Regions from separate parts of the Massilia phyllosphaerae genome, predicted to be linked through region 2. Evidence: riboswitches for the same ligand, from Rfam matches in the RefSeq annotation. Region 2 holds a riboswitch; each other region holds the start of a gene.
What was found. Region 2 has a riboswitch for thiamine pyrophosphate ahead of thiC (phosphomethylpyrimidine synthase ThiC). Riboswitches for the same ligand answer to the same signal wherever they lie in the genome.

Region 1 (5,029 bases), on a different contig from region 2:
CCGTCGAGCTTCGTCGGCCAATCCTACCGCCGGCGGCCCTATGTGGAAGATGCCCTGCAGGGCCGCCGCGGCTACTTCTATGGTCTCGGCCTCACGACCGGACAGTCGGGCCTGTTCATCGCCGAGCCGGTCCGGGCGGACGGCGCCGTTCTCGGCGTGGTGGTCGTCAAGATCAGCCTGGAACCGCTGCAAGCCGCGTGGATGCGCGGCGGCGATCCTGTCGTGCTCAGGGACAGCCGCGGCATCGTGTTCCTGAGCGCCGTGCCGGCATGGCTGTTCCACGGCATCCGGCCGCTTGCCGCGAACGACGCGCGCTGGATCGCTGACCACGGCCAGTACGGCAGCCGCGCACGCTTCGATGTGCTGCCATGGCGCACCGAAGCCCATGGCCGGCCGGGCATGGACTTGCCCGGCTTCGTCCTGCACACCGACGTGCACGGGCGCCGCATGGACCTGCTGGCGCTCGACACGCCCCTGCCGGAGCTAGGCTGGACGCTCACGGTCACGACCGACATGAAGGAGGTGGTGCAGGCACGCCGCGCCGCGCTCGCGCTTACCGCGCTGGCCGTCGCGCTGCTGCTGCTCGGCGTGCTGTACTGGCGCTTGCGCGACAAGCGTTTCGCCGAACAGCGCGCGGCCCGCCTCGAGCTGGAGCGGCGGGTCGAGGAGCGCACCAGCGACCTGCAAGAAGCGCACGCGTTCCGCAAGGCGATGGAAGACTCCCTGCTCGTGGGCATGCGCGCGCGCGACCCGGAAGGCAAGATCATCTACGTCAATCCGGCACTGTGCGCCATGGTAGGGTACAGCGCGGAGGAATTGCTCGGGCGCAGCCCGCCTTATCCCTACTGGCATCCGGACGACCTGGAAAAACAGGCGCGCGAAAGCGACGAGGCCTTGCAGGGACGCGCCGCGCCGCACGGCTTCGAATCGCGTGTGCGGCACAAGGACGGCCATGATGTGATCACGATGGTGTATGCCGCCCCGCTGGTCGACGCGCAGGGCGTACACCGGGGCTGGATGAGCTCCGTGGTGGACATCACCGCCCAGAAACAGGCAGAAACCCGGCAGCGGGAACAGGAGTTGCGGCTCCAGCGCAGCGCGCGCCTCGCCAGCGTCGGCGAGATGGCGTCCACGCTGGCACATGAACTCAACCAGCCGTTGATGGCCCTGTCGAACTTCGCCGTCGCCGCCCGCGCGCTCGCAGGTACCGCGGCAGGTGGGTCGGCGGACACCACGGCCGGCACGATGCTCGCGGGCGCGCTCGACGACATCGTCGGACAGAGCAGGCGCGCCAGCGAAATCGTCAAGCGGGTGCGCGCCTTCATCAATCCGCAGCGCGCCCACTACGAGCGCCTGGGGATGGACAGCGTCGTCGCCCATGCGGCGACGCTGCTCAAGCCCGAGCTGCAACGCCACGGCGTCACCTTGCGGCTGCTGATGGAAGATGGCGGCGCGCCGGTGCGCGGCGACCGGGTACTGCTCGAGCAGGTGCTGGCCAACCTGGTCCACAACGCCCTGCAGGCGATGCAGCCGACGCAGGACCAGCCGCACCCGCCGCCCACCCAGCGCAGCATCGAGCTCGCCTGCCAGCGCGCCGAACAGGGCCTGCGCATCACCGTCGCCGACCGCGGGCCCGGCATTCCTCCGGAACAGCTGGAACAGGTGTTCGCCCCGTTCTTCACCACCAAGGCCGACGGGCTGGGCCTGGGATTGAACATTTGCCGCACCATCATCGAAGCACATGGCGGCTTCATGACCGTCGAAAATCGTGCCGGCGGCGGTGCCGCCTTTTCCTTCACGCTCCCCACCGTACCATGAAAGACATGCCACTCACGCTGTACGTCGTCGACGATGACGAAGCACTCCGCCGCTCGCTGCTTCTGCTGCTGTTTTCCCAGGGGCTGGCGGTGCAGGCCTTCGATTCCGGGGAGGCCTTCCTGGATGCCGTCGACATGCGCCAGCCGGGCTGCGTGATCCTCGACCTGCGCATGAAAGGGATGAGCGGGCTGGCGGTCTTCGAACGCCTGCTCGCGGAACACAGTCCGCTGGTGACGCTGTTCCTGTCGGCGCATGGCGACATTCCGACCGCGCTGGAAGCGGTCCGGCGCGGCGCCTACGACTGGGTCGAAAAACCGGACACCCAGCATTTGCTCGACAAGCTCCCGGCCGCTATCGCCCTGGCCCGCGTCCGTGTCCAGGCGCTGCGGCTGTGGGCCGAGCTGACGCCGCGCGAGCGCGAGGTCGCGCGCTTGGTGGGGCTGGGTCAGCCGAACAAGGAAATCGCCCGCGTCCTGGTCCCGCCCTGCGGCCCGCGCTCGGTCGAAACCCACCGCGCCAACATCTTCAGCAAACTGCAGTGCGCCAACGACAATGAGCTGGGACGCTGGCTGGCGGCCCACCCATGGCTGGACTAGGCGGCTAGCGGCGTTTGCCAGCCGCCCGGAACCTGCGTACACTGCTGCCGTCACCTCGCAAGAGATGACACAACGCTAGGGGTCCTGCGTCGTCGCCAGCGACGCGCGGGTGAGACATACCCTTTGAACCTGATCTGGATAATGCCAGCGAAGGGAAGCCCGGACAGACTGCGCGCGCGCCGCCCCGCATCCGTTTTCCTTCTCTCCGCCGGATTGCCAGTCCTTATCGTGACCCGGGGAGTGAGCAACCTTGAACATCATCGTGTTGGGCGCCGGCGCGGTCGGCACCGCGTCGGCCTGGTACCTGCGCCAGGCCGGCCATGGCGTGACCGTCCTCGAACGCCAGAGCGGACCGGCGCAGGAGACCAGCTTTGCCAACGGCTGCCAGATCTCGGTGTCGCATGCCGAGCCGTGGGCGAATCCTGCCAGCCTGCTCAAGGTGCTGCGCTCGCTCGGGCGCGACGATGCGCCGCTGCTGTTCCGCCTGCGCGCCGATCCGCTGCAATGGCGCTGGTGCCTGCGCTTCATCAGCGAGTGCCGGCCGGGGCGCGTCGCCGCCAACCTGCGGCGGATCGTCGCGCTGGCCGACTACAGCCGTCGCAGTCTGCAGGCCCTGCGTGCCGACACCGGCATCGAATACGATCACCTGGAACGCGGCATCCTGCATTTCTATACCGACGAGCGGGAGTTCGACAAAGCGTGCGCCGCGGCGGCGGCGATGCGCGCACTGGGCTGCCCGCGCATGACGATCGACGCCGACGAGGTCGTGCGCATCGAGCCGGCCCTGCGCGCGGCACGCCCGCGGCTGGTGGGCGGCGACTTCACGGCCAGCGACGAATCGGGCGACGTCTACCGGTTCACGACCCGGCTTGCCGCCCGCAGCACGGCTGCCGGCGTCCATTTTGCCTACAACATAACGGCGACCCGCCTGCTGGCCGAGGCAGGAACAATCACCGGCGTCGAAGTCATCGACGGCGCCGGTCGGCACCAGGTGCTGCGTGCCGACGCTGTCGTCGTCGCGCTCGGCAGTTTCTCCCCTGCCCTGCTGGCACCGCTCGGCATCCGCCTGATGATCTATCCGGGCAAAGGCTACTCCGCGACCTACCCGATCGCCGATGCCGCCGCGGCACCGACGGTGTCGCTCACCGACGACGGCCACAAGCTGGTCATGTCGCGGCTCGGATCGCGCCTGCGCGTGGCCGGCACCTGCGAGTTGAACGGTTATTCGCGCGAACTCAACATGGTGCGCTGCGAAGCGATCACGCGCCGCGTGCGCGCCCTGTTCCCCGACGCCTGCGACTACGACCAGGTGCGTTACTGGGCCGGCCTGCGGCCGCTGACGCCGTCGAACGTGCCCTACGTCGGCAGGACGTGCCATGCCAACCTGTACCTGAATACCGGCCACGGCACGCTGGGCTGGACCATGGCCTGCGGCTCGGGCCGGGCGCTGGCCGATATCGTCAGCGGTCGCGAGCCGGAGGTCGCGTTCCCGTTTTCCTGATGCGGCGATACGGGATGATCATCGATCCGCGTAGCTGGACTTGAGGACGTCGACGAATGCGCGCAGCGCCGCCGGCATGTGTGTCCGGTTCGGGTAATAGAGGTAGAAGCCGGCGAATGGCGGGCACCAGGGTTCCAGCACGCGCACCAGTTCCCCACGCGCCAGGTAGGGCGCCACCAGGCCGTCGAGGAGATACGCCAGGCCGGCGCCGCGCAGCGCGGCATCCAGCAGCAGATTGGTGTCGTTGGCGGTGAACACGCTATCGACGGCGACCTCGCTGGCCCCCGCCGGCCCCGAGAAACGCCAGCGCTGCAGCGTCCCGCTCTCGCGCCAGCGGTAGGTCAGGCAGGCGTGTTCGCGCAGTTGCAGCGGCGCTTGCGGCGCCGGATGCCGGGCAAGATAGGCAGGGGCGCCCACCACCGCCATGCGCAGGTCGGGCGTGAGCCGGATCGCCACCATATCCTGCTGCACCAGTTCGCCGGAGCGGATGCCGGCGTCGAAGCCGCCGGCGACGACGTCGGTGATGCTGTCGTCCACCACCAGATCGACCCGCACGCCCGGGTAAGCCGCCAAAAAGTCGGCCAGGATCGGCCCGACGACCCATTGCGCGGCGATGCGCGGCAGGTTCACGCGCACGGTACCGCGCGGCGTGTCCTGGTGCGCGCCGACCTCGCGCACGGCCGCGTCCATCTCGCCCAGCACCGGTTGCAGGCGCGCGAACAGCTGTTGCCCGGCTTCGGTCGGGGCGACGCTGCGCGTGGTCCGGTTGAGCAGGCGCGCGCCGAGCCGCGTCTCCAGCGCGCGGATCGTGTGGCTCAAGGCCGACGGCGACAGCCCCAGGCGCTGCGCCGCGCGCCGGAAGCTGCGTTCGCTCGCCACCTCCATGAACGCCGCCAATTCGGCGTATTCCGTCCCTGTCATATTGATGCGCCACATTCAACAACCAATGCCGATTATAGGGTATTCACCCGCATAGTTGGCGCTGTCACACTCATCCCTCTCGTTGACAGTAAAGGAAAACATCATGACAAATACCATGCGGCGCTGGGAAATCGACGCCATCGGACGCGACCGGCTGGCATTGCGCGAGACGCCGATCCCGGTTCCGGGCGCG
Region 2 (5,029 bases):
ACAGCTCTGCGCCGTTGCGCATGAACTCGACCGCCTTCACCTGCATGCCCTGCGCCGCGTAGTCGCGCACTTCCTGCGTGATCTTCATCGAGCAGAAATGCGGGCCGCACATCGAGCAGAAGTGGGCTACCTTGCTGGATTCCTTGGGCAGGGTCTCGTCGTGGAAGGCTTTCGCCTTGTCCGGATCGAGGCCGATGTTGAACTGGTCTTCCCAGCGGAATTCGAAGCGCGCTTTCGACAGCGCGTTGTCGCGGATCTGGGCGCCCGGATGGCCCTTGCCCAGGTCGGCCGCATGCGCCGCGATCTTGTACGTGATGATGCCGTCCTTGACATCGTCCTTGTCGGGCAGGCCGAGGTGCTCCTTGGGCGTCACGTAGCACAGCATGGCGGTGCCGTACCAGCCGATGTTGGCGGCGCCGATGCCGGAGGTGATGTGGTCGTAGCCGGGAGCGATGTCGGTGGTCAGCGGGCCCAGGGTGTAGAAGGGCGCTTCGTGGCACTGCTCCAGCTGCAGGTCCATGTTCTCCTTGATCAGGTGCAGCGGCACGTGGCCCGGACCCTCGATCATGGTCTGCACATCGTGCTTCCAGGCGATCTGCGTGAGTTCGCCGAGGGTGCGCAGTTCGGCCAGCTGGGCTTCGTCGTTGGCGTCGTAGATCGAGCCGGGGCGCAGGCCGTCGCCCAGGCTGAAGGCGACGTCGTAGGCCTTCATGATCTCGCAGATCTCTTCGAAGTGCGTGTACAGGAAGGATTCCTTGTGATGCGCCAGGCACCACTTGGCAATGATCGAGCCGCCGCGCGAGACGATGCCGGTCAGGCGGTTCGCCGTCATCGGCACGAAGGGCAGGCGCACGCCGGCGTGGATGGTGAAGTAGTCGACGCCTTGCTCGGCCTGTTCGATCAGGGTGTCGCGGTACATCTCCCAGGTCAGGTCCTCGGCCTTGCCGTTCACCTTTTCCAGCGCCTGGTACAGCGGCACGGTGCCGATCGGGACCGGGCTGTTACGCAGGATCCACTCGCGCGTCTCGTGGATATGCTTGCCGGTGGAGAGGTCCATCACGGTGTCGCCGCCCCAGCGGATGGCCCAGGTCATCTTTTCGACTTCCTCGCCGATCGACGAGGTGACCGCCGAGTTGCCGATGTTGGCGTTGATCTTCACCAGGAAGTTGCGGCCGATGATCATCGGCTCCGATTCCGGGTGATTGATGTTGTTCGGCAGGATGGCGCGGCCGCGGGCAATCTCGTCGCACACGAATGCGGCCGTGATCTCGCGCGGGATCGCCGCGCCGAACGACTGGCCCGCATGCTGGCGCCCGATCATCTGGGCCATGCGCTTGCCCGTGGGGCCGGCCGCTTCCAGGGTGGCGAGGTATTCCTGGCGCCGCAGGTTTTCGCGCACGGCGACGAATTCCATTTCGGGCGTGATGATCCCCTGGCGCGCGTAATGCATCTGGGTGACGTTGCGGCCGGGGAGGGCGCGGCGCGGCTTGCGCTGCAGGTGGAAGCGCAGCTCGGCCAGCTTGGGGTCGTTCAGGCGCGCGTTGCCGTACTCGGAGGTGGGGCCGGGCAGTTCGGCGGTGTCGCCGCGCTCGCCGATCCAGCCGGCGCGCAGCGGGGCCAGGCCGGAGCGGATGTCGATGCGCGCATCGGGGTCGGTGTAGGGGCCAGAGGTGTCGTACACCCACAGCGGCGGATTCGGTTCATGGCCGAAGGACGCCGGCGTGTCGGCCTGGCGGATTTCGCGCATCGGCACGCGGATGTCGGGACGGCTGCCCGTGACATACACCTTGCGCGAGTTCGGCAACGGGTTGATGGCAGCGGCATCGACGGTGGCGCTGGCGGAGAGGAATTTCGGATCGGCGTTCAAGTGCACTCCTTTGGTCACTGAGGATCGGCGATCCAGCGTGAGGAGTGCGGAGCAGGCTTGCCGGCCGGGAGGCGCGTGCATGCGGACTCTGTAGCTTCCCTTCGCTGGCATTATCCAGATCAGGTTCGAAGGGTATGTCTCACCCGCGCGGTTGATGGCGCAGGACCCCTAGCGTTGTTGTCGCTTCATGCGAATCGAAGGCGACGAGCGGAGTGTACGTCGGTTTTTAAAAGATGGCAATGAGTGATGTTTCGGCCCGCGACGTATGAACGTCATTCCCGCGCAGGCGGGAACCCAAGATGTATGCGTTTCGCTAGCAAACTTGGGTTCCCGCCAAGGGGGCAGCCCAGGCCGGGAACGACGTTTACAATGTGCGGGCCGATTATTATCTTCTGCGGACATCCCACGCCGCTTCGCCAATGCCCACGCTCACCCAACTCATCCTCTACCCGATCAAATCCTGCGCCGGCATGCCGGTCCCCGCCGCCACGCTGCTCGATGCCGGCCTGTCCGCCCTGGGCGTGCACGACCGCGAATGGATGGTGGTGCTGGAGGACGGCCAGTTCCTCACCCAGCGCGAACACCCGCGCATGGCGCTGATCCGGCCGCGTCCGGACGGTGACTATCTGCACGTGAGCATGCCCGGCCAGCCCGACATCAAACTGTCGCTGGCCTGGAGCGGCACCGAAACACCGCGCCGGGTTCGCGTCTGGGACGACCTGGTCGACGCCGCCGATTGCGGCGATGCCGCGGCCGGCTGGTTCAGCGCGGCGCTCGGCACGGCCTGCCGCCTGGTGCGCTTCCGCCGCGACATCCAGCGGCCGACCAGCGTCAAGTGGACCGGCGGCGTCGCCTCGCAGACCCGCTTCGCCGACGGCTATCCGCTGCTGCTGATCGGCCAGGCCTCGCTCGACGACCTGAACCTGCGGCTGCACGGCGCCGGACGGGCGCCGCTGCCGATGGACCGCTTCCGCCCCAACCTGGTGGTCGACGGCCTGGAAGCCTTCGAGGAGGATTACCTCGAGGCGCTGCACGACGCCGACCTCGCGATCCGGCCGGTGAAGCCCTGCGGGCGCTGCCCGATCCCGTCGATCGACCAGGCCACCGCCATCCCCGGCCCCGACCCGCTCGACATCCTGCAAACCTACCGCGCCAACGCGCGCCTGGAAGGCGCGGTGTGCATCGGCATGAACTGCATCGTGGTGCGCGGCGCCGGCACCGAGCTGCGCTTGGGCCAGGAGCTGGACGCGGAATTAGCCTTTTGAAGCGAGCCTTTTGAAGCGAGTTTTTTGATGGCGGCAAGCCCATTGGCGCATTCATTGATCATCCTGCTGCACGGCGTCGGCGCCACCCCGGCCGCCATGGCGCCGCTGGCCGCGCGCATCGCATCGGCGCTGCCGCACGCCGTCATCGCCGCGCCGCCGGCCGCCTTGCCCTACGACCTGGGCGAGCAGGGCTACCAATGGTTCTCGGTCGACGGCATCACCGAAGACAAGCGCCCGGCGCGCATCCGCGCTGCCTTGCCGGCCTTTGTCGACACCATCCGCGGCCTGCAGCGCGTGCACGGTGCGGCGCCCGACAACACCGTGCTGGCCGGCTTCTCGCAAGGCGCGATCATGGCGCTGGAGGCGTGCACGGAGGCTTGGCTTGCGCGCCACGTGGTTGCCATCGCCGGGCGCTTCGCGCCGCTGCCCGCCGCATGGGAAGGGCGCACCACAGTCAGCCTGGTCCACGGCACGATGGACGGCACCGTGCCGGCCGATCACAGCCGCCGCGCGGCCGCGCGCCTGGCCGAACTCGGGGCCGACGTGCACCTCGACCTGGTGCCGCGCGCGGTGCACATGCTGGCGCCGCCAATCGTGGAAGCCGCAATCAATGCGCTGACGCGGCCGCGGCGATTGGCGCCGATCTGACGTTCCGGCAACGCTTGCCTCATCTTTACGCCTTTTCGGTTTCCAAGGCGGCCGAGTTAGCGTAATGTTTGAAGTTATTGCTGAAAGGGAACGAACAATGCATGAGCGTGGTGCCAGTGTGCGCGAGTTAATCGCCGAGAACGAGGCTTTGCGGCGCCAGCTGTCCAGCCTGATCGACCAGGCCGAGAGCAACCACGCCATCATGATGCGGCACCAGGCCTTCGACCTCGAACTGGTGGGCGCCGGCAGCTTCCGCGAGCTGGTCGAGACCATCTTCCGCCAGCTGCCGATCGTTTCCAGCCTCGACATCGTGACCCTGTCGCTGGTCGACACCGGCGCCGATATCTATACCGTGATGCACAAGCTGGGCATGGATTTCGAGACCCTGCCCGGCCTGCTGTTCTGCGAATACCCGGATGCGCTCGGCTACGACCTGGCGGGCGGCGCCACCCCCAAACCGGCCCTGAGCCTGTACAACCCGGCGCTGCACAACATGGCGTTTCCCCAGCCCCCGGCGGGCCTGGCCAGCGTCGCGCTGGTGCCGCTGCTGCGCAACAAGCGCCTGCTGGGCAGCCTGAACCTCGGCAGCCGCGACCCGAGCCGCTTCACGCCCATCCTCGGCACCGATTTCGTCGAGCACATGGGGTCGATCATCGCGATCTGCCTGGAAAACGTGATCAGCAACGAAATGCTGAAGTACATCGGCCTGACCGATGCGCTGACCGGCGTCTACAACCGGCGCTACATGGACCGGCGCCTGGGCGAGGAGATCGCGCGCGCACGGCGCCAGGCCTACCGGCTCTCGTGCATGTACATCGACGTCGATCATTTCAAGCAGGTCAACGACACCTGGGGCCACCAGTCCGGCGACGACGTGCTGCGCGAAGTGGCAGCGCGCATCAAGGCCGAACTGCGCATATCGGATGCGCTGGGCCGCTTCGGCGGCGAGGAATTCGTGGTGGTGCTGATCGACGCCGACCTGGACAACGCCAGCCTGGTCGCCCAGCGCATCCGTGCCAGCGTGGCCGACCAGCCGTTCGTGGTGGGGGAGGGGCAGATGCTGTCGGTGTCGGTCTCGATCGGCGTGGCGACGCTGGACGATTTCGAGCGCGACCATCCGATCGAGGGCGTGGCGCAGCAGCTGGTGGCGCAGGCCGACCAGGCGCTGTACGCCGCCAAGGTCAACGGCCGCAACCGCGTCGTCGCCTACGGCTGACGCTATCTTGGTGCTACCTTAGCAAACGGCCTT
Region 3 (5,029 bases), on a different contig from region 2:
GGTGCGGATGGCGGCGGTATCCAGCAGATCCTTGACGCCGTAGGGAATGCCGTGCAGCGGGCCGCGGTACTTGCCGGCGGCGATCTCGCGGTCGGCCTGGCGCGCCTGCGTCAATGCGTGTTCCTCGGTCAGGGTGATCACGCTGCGCAGCTTGGGATCGAGGCGCTTGATGCGTTCGATGTAGATGCGGGTCAGGCGCTCGGACGTGATGGCGCGGGTCTCGATCCAGCGCGCCAGCCTGGTCACCGGAGAATGGGCGATGTCTTCGTCGCGCGCGGGCAGCGCGCCGGGGTTGATGCGGCTGCGCACGAAGCGTCCGGTTTTATTGATGCCTGCGCCGCTGCCGCCGGCGGCATCGAGCGGCTTCCACACCGTGGCCGGGGCCAGGTGCGGCGCCAGCGCCACCTTGCGCGGCCCGGTGCGCCGTTCCACCGTCGACGCCAGCGACACGCGCCAGCTTCCCGCCATCATCGCGCGCTGCGCCGGCGTGTTCGTCACCTGCATCAGCTTTTCGGCTTCGGCGAAGGTGGCGGGCGTGACCTGCGGGCCGAAGCCGGGAGTGGCACCAAAGGTGGGCGGGGCGCCGGGGGTAGTCGCAGGGGCTGCCGGTGCAGGCGTGGCGCCGTCTTGCGGCAGCGGTTCGGCGCGGACGGCTTCGGCCACGGCCAGCAGACCGAGCGGGGCGTTGATCAGGAATTGGCGGCGTTGTTTCATGGACCCTCGGTGGTGATCGATAAATGGATGGCGCGATTGCAACCCAACGATCCTACCGTAGCGCCGTGATCGAAACAACATCGGGGCTGGCGCGCCGCCGCCGGGCGCACCCGCCTCATCGTCCGCGCTCAGCCGGCGCTGTGCCCGGCTCCGGGACGCGCGACCTGGTCGAGCTCGTCGTAGTGGCGGAAGATGCCTTCCTGGTTGAAAGGCAGGCGCCGTTTCGACGCCAGGTAGGCCGCGATGCGCGGCCGCTGCGCCACCCGGTCGTGCAGGGCGCTCAGCAGCGGGTAGCCGGCGTCGATCCGCGCCAGCGCCTGCGGAAAGGCGTAACGCAGGCCTGCCACCAGCTGGAACAGCGACAGGTCGGCATAGGTCACGCGCTCGCCCAGCAGGTAATCCTTCGGTTCGGAGCGGCCCAGGATGCCTTCGAACCAGTCGAAGAATTTCGGGATGCGGGTCTCGATGAAATCGGCCGCGCGGCGCTTGGCTTCCGGACGCTGGTCTTCGTAATACAGCGAGGTCGCGATCGGGTGGTGGGTGTCGTGGGCCTCGGCCACCAGGTCGGCGATGGTCAGCTGGATCTGGTTGACCCACAGCCGGCCCTGCTCGTCCTCCGGCGCCAGCCCGTGGCGCTGCCCCAGGAACAGCAGGATGTTGGCGGTCTGGCCTATCAGCAGCTCGCCCGCCTTCAGGAAAGGCGGCGCGAAGGACGGGTGGTCGGGGCCGTCCATGGCCGCCATCATGCGCGCCATGCCGCCGGGTCCGCGCGCCACGTCGACATAGGGGACACCGGCCTCCTCCAGGGCCAGGCGAACGAATTCCCCGCGGCCCTGGATCGTGGGCCAGTAAAAAAGTTCATACGCCATCGCTGCCTCCTCGTGTTGTTCGGTCTGACTCAATTATTGAGCATGATTCCGAATGTTCGGCGCGGCAATCGTGCTAGTCTTCGGCTTGGCAACGACGCCTGACAAAAAATTAATAACAAGAGACATGTCCACAACAAACATTACGCACGGAATCCACCTTCGATGGTGCCGATCTTGACCTGCTGAACGCATTTTTCCCGCTGAGCAATCTCACCGTGGCTACGCCACCGGTGCGACAAGATAAACACACCCGATAACGAAAGCGATTCCGGAGCGCCCATGATTTTCGCTCATCTCACCAAGGGTTGGATGGCCCGCCGTCGCGAGGCCGGCCTTGCCTCCTGGCTGCTGTCCATCGCGCGCAGCGCACGCGTACTGGCCTATTACCGCGCCCACCGCGACCTGTGCCGGCTCGGCGTCTACCGCCGCCACGTGGCCGGGCGGTCCAACGACGACCCCTTCCACCATCTCAGCCACCGCGACTACCTGATCAAGGGCCTGTCGCCGCGCCGCCGCGTGCAGGCCGTGCTGAGCCATTACCGCTTCGAGGAAACCACCTTCAACGACGCCTACCTGCAGGCCGTGTACGGTGCGCGCGGCCTGCCGCTGTGGCAGCACGAGGCCGAGGTGGATGGCCAGCTGAGCAGCTTCATGATCCAGCTCGAGATGGCTTCGCGCAGCAATGCCGAGGGCGACCTGACCGTGGCCCTGGTGGCCGACGGCAGGTGCCTGCACCGCCTGTCCTTCAGCTGGCTCGACGGCCGCATGGTCGGGCTGGACATGCCGGTGGTGCCCTTCATCGCCCGCAACCAGGGACGCTGGGCCGATTCCGGTGCCGCCTTCGACGCCTTCGAGCGCGTGTTCCCCAACAATTCGCCCAGCTTCTTCTGCTTTGCCGCGATGCAGGGCATCGCCATGGCGCTCGGCATGGACAAGGTGATGGCGATCCGCAGCGACGCCCACATCGCCTACGACCCGGACCCGGACAAGCACTTCGCCAACGCCTACGACGGCTTCTGGAAGATCCTCGGCGGCGCCGAGACCGGCAGCGGCTATGTCATCGGCCTGCCCTTCTACGTCAAGCCGCTGGCCGACATGCCGTCCAAGCACCGCAAGCGCGCGGCCCAGCGCCGCGAGCACTGGCGCGTGATCGGCGATGCGGCGCGCGCCACGCTGCAGCGCCACCTGCTGCATGCGCGCGTGCAGGTCGCGCACCCGGCGCCGGTGCTGGAAACGGCGTAGGAACCAATTCGCCGCTTTTACGTCTATTGACATAAGTACTACATAGGCGCACACTCGCGCCTTCGCTAGGGGTCCTGGAAGTTCGCTTCCGGGTGAGAGATACCCTTCGTACCTGATCTGGATAATGCCAGCGAAGGAAAGCGCAACGCAGTTCCCATCTTGTTTGCCCTTCCCCCGTTGGCTCCGGCTTTGATAAAGCAGCGCAGCCGGACGGCGCGCGAAACGAGCAAACACATGAACCATCCACTGAAGCATTCGATCCTGGCTTGCGCATTGATGCAGGCCTTTGCAGTGTCGGCGCAAACTGCGGCACAAACCACGGCCCAGGCCGACGCCGGCCAGCCGGTCAACGAAGTCGTCGTCACCGGTAACCGCTTCATTGCCCTCGACCGCGCCAGCGTCGGCGGCTTCGGCGAAGCCTCGCTGTTCGAGACCCCGGCCTCGATCATCTCGATCGGCCGCACCCAGATGCAGGACCTGTCGATCCGCTCGACCACCGACGCCGTGCGCTTCGACGCCTCGGTCAGCGACGCCTACAACGCGGTCGGCTACGCCGAACAGTTCTCGATCCGCGGCTTCACGCTCGACAACAACTACAGCTACCGCAAGGACGGCTTCGCGATCCCGGGCGACACCCAGATCCCGCTCGAGAACAAGGAGCGCGTCGAGATCCTGAAGGGCCTGGCCGGCCTGACCGCCGGCATCGCCGCCCCGGGCGGCATCGTCAACTACGTCACCAAGCGCCCTACCGACAAGCCGTTGCGCTCGGCCACGGTGGAAGTCAGCGAGCGCGGCACGCTGTACGGCAGCGCCGACATCGGTGGCCGCTTCGAGGACCGCCGCTTCGGCTACCGCATCAATGCCGCCGCCGCCGACCTGCATCCCTACGTGCGCGGCGCCAACGGCGACCGCCAGTTCGTCTCCGGTGCCTTCGACTGGCAGATCACCCCGGATGCGCTGCTGCAGCTGGACATGGACTACCAACGCAAGTCGCAGATCACGGCGCCCGGCTACCAGCTGATCCGCGGCGAAGTGCTGCCGACCAACGTGTCCGCCAAGACGCTGCTGAACGACCAGCCCTGGACCAAGCCGGTCGAGACGCGCGACACCAACCTCGGCCTGCGCTTCGAGTACAAGCTGGCGCCGGGCTGGACCGCCACCGCCTCGGCCAACAAGCACTGGTTCAAGCGCGACGACTACACCGCCTTCCCCTACGGCTGCAGCAACGAGGGCGACGGCTACTACCCGGGCTACTGCTCGAACGGCGACTACGACGTGTACGATTACCAGAGCGTGGGCGAGCGCAAGAGCCCGTGGGGCGTGCAGGCCATGGTGCAGGGCAAGTTCGCCACCGGCACGCTGCGCCATGCGCTGACCGTCGGCGCTTCCTACAACGAGCGCCACGACAGCTTCGGCGACTACGTCTACGAACTGGTCGGCTCCAGCAACATCTGGACGCCGCGCGTGACGCCGCAGGCCGATCCCGCGATATTCAGCACGGGCCGGGTGTTCGAGCGCCGCAGCGACCAGGAAAGCGCGCTGTTCGCCCAGGACATCGTGACCCTGGGCCAGGGTTTCACCCTGCACGGCGGCCTGCGCCACGTGCAGATCAAGCGCAGCGAGTTCGACGAGGACATCGGCGACAAAGGCGACTACGTCCATGCCGACAACAGCTTCACGCTGCCGAGCGTGGCCCTGGTCTACCGCATCGGCCGCGACTGGAATGCCTACGGTTCGTTCAGCCATGGCCTGCAACACGGCGGCATCGCGCCCATGATGACCAGTAATCAATACCAGGTGCTGCCGCCGGCCCGTTCGCGCCAGGCCGAATTCGGCCTCAAGGGCGCGCTGTCGAATGGCCTGAATTTGTCGGCTGCGCTGTTCCAGATCCGCCAGGGCCTCGAGTACGAAGATCCGTTCCAGACCATCAACGGCCTGCATCCTTTCGTGCGCGGCGGGCGCGAGACCCATCGCGGCCTCGAGGTCTCGGCCGACGGCCGGACCGGCGCCTTCGACTACGGCGTGTCGCTGATGGCGCTGAACACGCGCCAGGACGGCACCGGCCAGGCCGGCATCGACGGCAAGCGCGTCACCGACGTCCCGGCCTTCAAGTCGACCGCGTGGCTGCAATACGCGGTGCCGGCGGTGCCGGGCCTGAAGGTGGACGGCATCTGGCAGTATGCCGGCAAGAAGGCCTTCGACGT

Region 1: another riboswitch for thiamine pyrophosphate. It lies ahead of U1H99_RS09690 (D-amino acid dehydrogenase); the one in region 2 lies ahead of thiC (phosphomethylpyrimidine synthase ThiC).
Region 3: another riboswitch for thiamine pyrophosphate. It lies ahead of U1H99_RS07110 (TonB-dependent siderophore receptor); the one in region 2 lies ahead of thiC (phosphomethylpyrimidine synthase ThiC).

The regions. Positions count from the first base shown of each region.
Region 1 is NZ_JAXSQX010000002.1:337,751-342,779, reverse strand. It holds gene U1H99_RS09700 (sensor histidine kinase) at 1-1,818, shown strand, start outside; gene U1H99_RS09695 (response regulator transcription factor) at 1,815-2,414, shown strand; TPP riboswitch at 2,482-2,587, shown strand; gene U1H99_RS09690 (D-amino acid dehydrogenase) at 2,665-3,915, shown strand; gene U1H99_RS09685 (LysR family transcriptional regulator) at 3,934-4,836, opposite strand; gene U1H99_RS09680 (zinc-dependent alcohol dehydrogenase family protein) at 4,940-5,029, shown strand, end outside.
Region 2 is NZ_JAXSQX010000008.1:246,387-251,415, reverse strand. It holds gene thiC (phosphomethylpyrimidine synthase ThiC) at 1-1,867, opposite strand, end outside; TPP riboswitch at 1,947-2,047, opposite strand; gene U1H99_RS26240 (MOSC domain-containing protein) at 2,287-3,132, shown strand; gene U1H99_RS26235 (alpha/beta hydrolase family protein) at 3,175-3,780, shown strand; gene U1H99_RS26230 (DUF484 family protein) at 3,878-4,996, shown strand; gene U1H99_RS26225 (monovalent cation:proton antiporter family protein) at 5,010-5,029, opposite strand, start outside.
Region 3 is NZ_JAXSQX010000001.1:1,583,430-1,588,458, reverse strand. It holds gene U1H99_RS07125 (amidase) at 1-714, opposite strand, end outside; gene U1H99_RS07120 (glutathione S-transferase) at 843-1,583, opposite strand; gene U1H99_RS07115 (DUF535 family protein) at 1,863-2,825, shown strand; TPP riboswitch at 2,883-2,981, shown strand; gene U1H99_RS07110 (TonB-dependent siderophore receptor) at 3,060-5,029, shown strand, end outside.